DNA from 2 places in the Brevibacillus sp. 1238 genome. Region 1 is predicted to be linked to the other one. Evidence: riboswitches for the same ligand, from Rfam matches in the RefSeq annotation. Region 1 holds a riboswitch; the other holds the start of a gene.
The links. A riboswitch is a leader RNA that binds a small molecule or an ion and turns the genes downstream of it on or off. The one in region 1 is predicted to bind S-adenosylmethionine.
Positions count from the first base shown of each region.

Region 2: it holds a riboswitch for S-adenosylmethionine, as region 1 does, so the genes downstream of both, M2298_RS14905 (BMP family lipoprotein) here and metH (methionine synthase) in region 1, are expected to answer to the same signal.

Region 1 covers NZ_JARXWC010000002.1:119,604-122,730, forward strand. The annotation lists gene M2298_RS04375 (YcdB/YcdC domain-containing protein) at 1-1,223, shown strand, start outside; gene M2298_RS04380 (YjcZ family sporulation protein) at 1,293-1,400, opposite strand; SAM riboswitch class I at 1,610-1,710, shown strand; gene metH (methionine synthase) at 1,827-3,127, shown strand, end outside.
Region 2 covers NZ_JARXWC010000005.1:282,269-285,395, forward strand. The annotation lists gene M2298_RS14900 (ABC transporter ATP-binding protein) at 1-580, opposite strand, end outside; gene M2298_RS14905 (BMP family lipoprotein) at 675-1,718, opposite strand; SAM riboswitch class I at 1,925-2,046, opposite strand; gene M2298_RS14910 (methyl-accepting chemotaxis protein) at 2,134-3,127, opposite strand, start outside.

The DNA.
Region 1 (3,127 bases):
AGCCAAATGAAGCAGAGGCGTTAAAGCAAGCGAAGCAGCTTCTCGGCCGATTGCTTGGAGCTGACAGCGCGAACTATCGCCATGTGGAATCGAATAGCGCGGAAAAATTCATGCGCTATCATAACGGATTACCTGTCATGGAAGATGTGCTGGATATTGAGCTGGGCAGCTCCGGACGTCTTCTGATGTTCAGCAAACCGACGAGAGCGTATTCCCCGTCTTCGTTCCCGGATGCTGCGGAAGCTGTGGCGAAAAGCGCCGCCGAAAACGAGCTGGCCGCAAATATGAAGCTTGTATACGTGCAGCACATGTCCGAAGGGAAGGCGCTGAAACAGCCGACACTGGAATACAGGGCAGCGGTTTCCTTTTTCCAACAAGGAAGGCCGGTTTTCCTTGATTGGTACATTGATGCGCATAGCGGCAAGATCAACTACGGTACGGGAAACAACGGCTTTGCCTACGATCAGCTGCAGCGGGAGCAGCCGCAGGCAGATGCGTTCGAGACACACGAACAGCCTGTCATCGTGCGTACGAAGGAAGAGGCGAAGGCGCTTTTGCAAACGGAATTTGGCGTCAACGTCGAAGGCATGTCCTATCGGGAATCCGTAGATGATCACCAAAAGAACAAATCATTCAACTGGGCAGATAGCAAAGACCGCTGGCATGAAGTGACGATCGACGCGAAGACGAGCCAGGTAGTTGGGTTGCGCGTTCCCCGCACAAATACGCAAGTGACCGTGAAGCGCGAACAGGCCGAGCAGGCAGCCGTGTTCTTTTTGGCCAAATACGCCGATCCGGGCGTAAAAGAAGTGCAGCTTGCACAAGTGATGGAACCTGGCGCAGCCAATCCGGTTTCGTCAGGCAACTGGGTATTCCGCTATGTCATGAGCAAGGATGGGATTCCGGTGTTGGACAAGGGGCCAGATGCCGCTTACGAGGTGTCGGTAGACCCTTCGACCGGGAAGGTAAACAGCTTCCGGAATTGGCGAGAGACTCACAAGTTGATAGAGCTTCCTTCGTCAGCCGAGGTCGTTTCCAAACAAAAGGCTGCCGAGTCGTTTTTGCGCGTCATGCCACTCAGGCTTGTTTACCTGTTAAAAGATCAGGAAAACGATTGGCTGGATCGTCCGAGACTCGCGTACATTCCGTGGAGCGAGGAAGAGCTGGCAAGCAGTTTCATTACCATCGATGCCAAAAGCGGCGAGGCTGTAATCGAGCCGTAAGGACAAGAAAAAGAGGCTATCCCGCAAGCCAGCTGGAAGGCGGGGGGATAGCCTCTTCTTGTCATTTACCTAGCAGTCGTCACACGAACACCCAACAATGACCAGCAGGATAAACAGTACGAGCACCAGTGCGAAGCAGTCTCCAAAGATGCCATTTCCGCAGTAAGATGTACTCACGTTTGTTCCCCCTCCTTTCCGTTATGCTACAGTCTATACACGATCGCACAGATTGGCGTGGGCGGATGCCCGGTAAGCACAAAAATGGGCGCAGTCGGGGAGAAAAGCAGTAAATAATAGACAAATTCTCAATTGACGTAGACAGGACGCGGTGTTAAGATACTGTCAAACATGAAACCTGAAAGTCAAAAATGAATACCATGGTACAACTCTTATCAAGAGAGGCAGAGGGACTGGCCTGATGAAGCCTCGGCAACCGGTTAAAATCCGGTGCCAATTCCAGCAAAGCTACGGCTTTGAAAGATGAGAGGATGGTTCAGGCGCAATTGTATCCGCGGACAAATCCTCTTCTTTCAAAGAAGAGGATTTTTTTGTGCAAAAAAACTGCCGAGAATAAACGCCGCAAGGGAGAAAAGGAGTACGTCAATGAAACCCACTTTTCGCGAACAGCTTTCCCGGAAAATTCTGATTCTGGACGGTGCGATGGGCACGATGCTGCAACAGGCGAACTTGACCGCCGATGATTTTGGCGGCGAAGCCTACGATGGTTGCAACGAGCTTTTGAACTTGACGCGACCAGACGTCATTCGATCCATCCACGAAAAATATTTGGAGGCGGGAGCGGACATCGTCGAGACGAATACATTCGGAGCCACCTCCGTCGTGTTGGCCGAGTACGATGTCGCCGACAAGGATCTGGAGTTAAACATCGCTGCGGCCCGCCTGGCGAAGGAAGCCGTAGATGCCTATAGCACAACCGAGTGGCCGCGATACGTGGCAGGGGCAATGGGACCGACGACGAAAACGCTCGCTTTGACAGGCGGCGTCACCTTCGAGGAGCTGGTGGAGTCCTACTATCGTCAGGCAAAAGGACTGATCATTGGCGGAGCCGACGTGCTGCTGCTGGAAACATCGCAGGATACGCTGAACGTCAAGGCGGGGGGAATCGGCATCCGCAAAGCGTTCGCAGAGCTGGATGTGGAGTTGCCCGTCATGCTGTCCGGGACGATTGAACCGATGGGCACGACTCTTGCCGGTCAAAACATCGAGGCGTTTTATATCTCGCTTGAGCATTTGAAGCCCGTGTCCGTTGGGCTGAACTGTGCGACCGGCCCCGAGTTCATGCGCGACCATCTGCGCACGCTGTCCGGACTGGCTCAATGCGGAGTGAGCTGTTACCCCAATGCGGGCTTGCCGGATGAAAACGGACATTACCATGAGACGCCGCAAGGGCTTGCGACGAAAATGCGCGCTTTTGCAGAACAAGGCTGGCTGAACGTGGCGGGCGGCTGCTGCGGAACGACGCCCGACCATATCAGGGCGATGGCAGAAGCATTGAAAGACTGCAAGCCACGTCAGGCTGTCGATCAGGCTGTCAGCGCGGTATCCGGCATCGAAGTCGTGTACGTGGAAGATGACAGTCGCCCGCTGTTGGTAGGGGAGCGCACAAACGTCATCGGTTCGAAAAAATTCCGCGACTTGATCGCCGCAGGCCAATACGAGGAAGCGTCAGATATCGCCCGGGCACAAGTAAAACGCGGCGCTCACGTCATCGATATTTGTTTGGCTGACCCGGATCGGGATGAATACGCCGATATGGAAAAATTCCTGCAATTCGTCGTGAAAAAGGTCAAGGCTCCGCTGATGATCGACTCGACGGATGCAAAAGTAATGGAGCTGGGCCTGCGCTATTCCCAGGGAAAAGCGATTCTCAACTCGATCAACCT
Region 2 (3,127 bases), on a different contig from region 1:
TCACGCTTTTCCCGCTCTCCGCCAGATTGCGAATCGTTTGCAGCAAGTCGCGAACCTCCAGCGGAGTCAACACAGCGGTCGGTTCGTCCAGCACGATGATGTCTGCGCCCTGGTACAGCACTTTCAAAATCTCGACCCGCTGCTGTTCTCCCACCGAGCAATTGGACACTTTTGCCTGTGGATCAATCGGAATACGGAACTTTTCGCTTAGCTCGCGCACTTTTTGCACAGCGTCATGGCGGCGGAAAAACCCGGCCTGCTGCGGTTCGTAGCCAATCACGATGTTTTCGGCCACGCTGAACTCGCCGAACAGCATGAAGTGCTGGTGCACCATCCCGATTCCGTTGCCAATGGCGTCCTGTGGCCCGCGAAAAGCGACCGGCTTGCCGTTTAGCACGATATCGCCGGACGTAGGCTGCTCCATGCCGTACAACATCCTCATCAACGTCGTCTTGCCCGCTCCGTTCTCACCGACGATCGCGTGCACTTCTCCGGCAGCAAGCGAGAACGAGACCTTGTCGTTTGCAATAAAATCTCCGTATTTCTTGGTCATGGCGCGCATTTCCAAACGATAGGTCATCCTTGCTCCCCCTTCTTTACGCTTTCCTTTCGCATATAAGGAAGACCGACTACACAGCCGTAGTCGGTCACAATCAAGCTCTGTGCACTAGCTTTTAGAACGAATCCGGCACTTTGCGGGTACCAGCAATGATCTCTTCACTGATCGCTTTTACTTTGTCCACAACTTCCTGGCCGATGAAAGCGTTCAGCGGTGTTTTGCTTTCGTGAGTCACATACGTTACGCCTACGCCTTTTTCTTTCAATCCGTAGTTGACGACACCTGGTTTGAAAGAACCTTCCACAAACGATTTCACAGTTTCATACGCTGCTGCGTCTGTCCCTTTCAACTGGGACAATACGATGTGCTCAGGGTCAATCGTCGTGCGGTCAACGTCTTGTCCTGCTGTAAAGAAGCCTTTTTCCTTCGCGGCTTCGAATACGCCGAGATCGCCTACCGCAGCTGCTCCGTTGATGAAGTCAGCGCCTTTGGATGCTTGCAGCAGAGCCAGCTCTTTCGCTTTTGCCGGGTCTGTGAAGCTGCCCACGTAGTTTACCAGAAATTCTGCATTCGGATTGGTCGATTTCAAGCCTTCCTGGAATCCGCCTGTCCATTTTTTCAGAAGCGGAATGTCCATTGCGACAACCATGCCGACTTTGTTTGTTTTCGTGGCAAGACCTGCCGCCGCCCCCATCAGGTAAGCTGCTTCCTGCTCGCGGAAAGTAACGCTGCGCACATTTGGCAAGTCCACTACTGTATCAATAATCGCGAAGTTGCGATCAGGGTTTTCTGCGGCTACTTTTTTCAGTGCGTCTTCTGCTTCAAAAGAAGAAGTGATGATCAGGTCGTAGTTTTCCGCTACGGCTACGCGCAAGTTCTCTTCGATCGCACCATGGTCAGTCGACTCGATGCTTTTTACTTCCGCGCCAAATTCTTGTCCTGCTTTTTTCGCGCCCTCGTCCATTTGCTGGAAGAATGGGTTCACGCCGATTTTTTCCGGCAAAATCAAGGCAACGCGTTTCTTCGCTGCACCTTCTTGTCCTGCCGCTTGCTCTTTCGGCTTATCAGTCGATGCGTTCCCGGCAGGTGCATTCCCGCCTGCTGAACAACCCGCAGCCAAAACAGCAAAAGTAGTCAATGCCAACAACAACTTCTTCATGGTGTCTTTCTCCCCTATCTGAACGTTCTCCGTTTTCTCTATCCTAACCATAATGTACGGTTTTTCGACAAAAAGATCAATACTAAACACGAATATTTCACATTAAAATTATTTTATCGTTCGTTATTCCTCCTCTATCCATCCTCCCCTTCTAACGAAAAAAAAACTCTTCCCGAAGGAAGAGTTTGCGTCCGAAGCCGTCCTCTTCCTCATCTGTCAAAACCCCGGTACAGGTTTTGCAGGAATTGGCACCTTTCTGTACATGTCTCGCATGTCCAGTGGTTGCCGGGCTTCATAGGGCCAGTCCCTCCGCCGCTCTCGATAAGGTAGATCATCTATTGAGTTACAATGAACTTATTCTAGCAGAACGCTCTGAAAAAGCAATTGTTTTTTCAGATTGTTTCCGCCAGTTTGTTTATTTCGTTTGAAAGGTTTGCTGGAGTCGATGCGACAAGTTGCTAAGCTCACCCAGCTCTTCGGTAATTTCCCGCACCTTTTGATGCTGATTTTCTGCGGTGGCAAAAAGCTCTTCCAGGTTGGCAACCGATTGTTCGGTGACGGCCGTAATCGTCGACATCTCCATCGCCACTTCGCCTGAACGCATTTTGACCCGGTTCATGCTGGAACCGACATGCTCGGCCGCTTGCAGGAATGCCACCATGCCGGAGCGCACTGCCTCGATCGAAGCCACCGTTTTTACAGCCAGCTCCTGTCCTTTGGCTACAGACGCCTCTCCGTTGCTGATTTGCTGCACAGCGTTCTCGCTCTCCTGATGGAGCGATTTGAGAATTTCCGTAATCTCCTGGGTAGCGGTCGCGCTTTGCTCAGCCAGCTTGCGCACTTCGTCAGCTACTACAGCGAAACCGCGTCCATGCTCGCCAGCCCGCGCTGACTCGATGGCGGCGTTGAGCGCCAAAAGATTCGTTTGCGTGGCAATCTGGTTGATCGCTCCCACGATTTCTTCTACCCGGTTCGCCTGGCGATTGAGCTGGTGAATCGTCGCAGCAGCCACATTGACCGCAGACACGATCTGTTCCATTTGCTGCGAAAGCTCGTTCATCATGCCCACGCTGTCTTTCAGGCGCTGGTTGTTTTGATCGGACTCGCTCTTCATCGCATTCGTCTGCGTCGTTACCGCCACGATCTCCTGGTCGATCGACTGCACTTCTTCTTCGATCTTCACAGTCGAATTGGCCTGCGATTCCATGCCAGTCGCAACTTCGCGAAACGCAATCATCATCTCGTCCGTATTGCGTTTCGTTCCTTCGGCATGCTCGTGCACATGCTCTGTCGTGCGGTCAATCTGCCCCGTCATCTGTTGAATATGTACGAGCATTTCTCCCAGACGGCGTTCTTTTTCCTCTGCTTCCTGTCGGGCGATATTCGCCTTGCTGAGAGAAGCTTGTCCA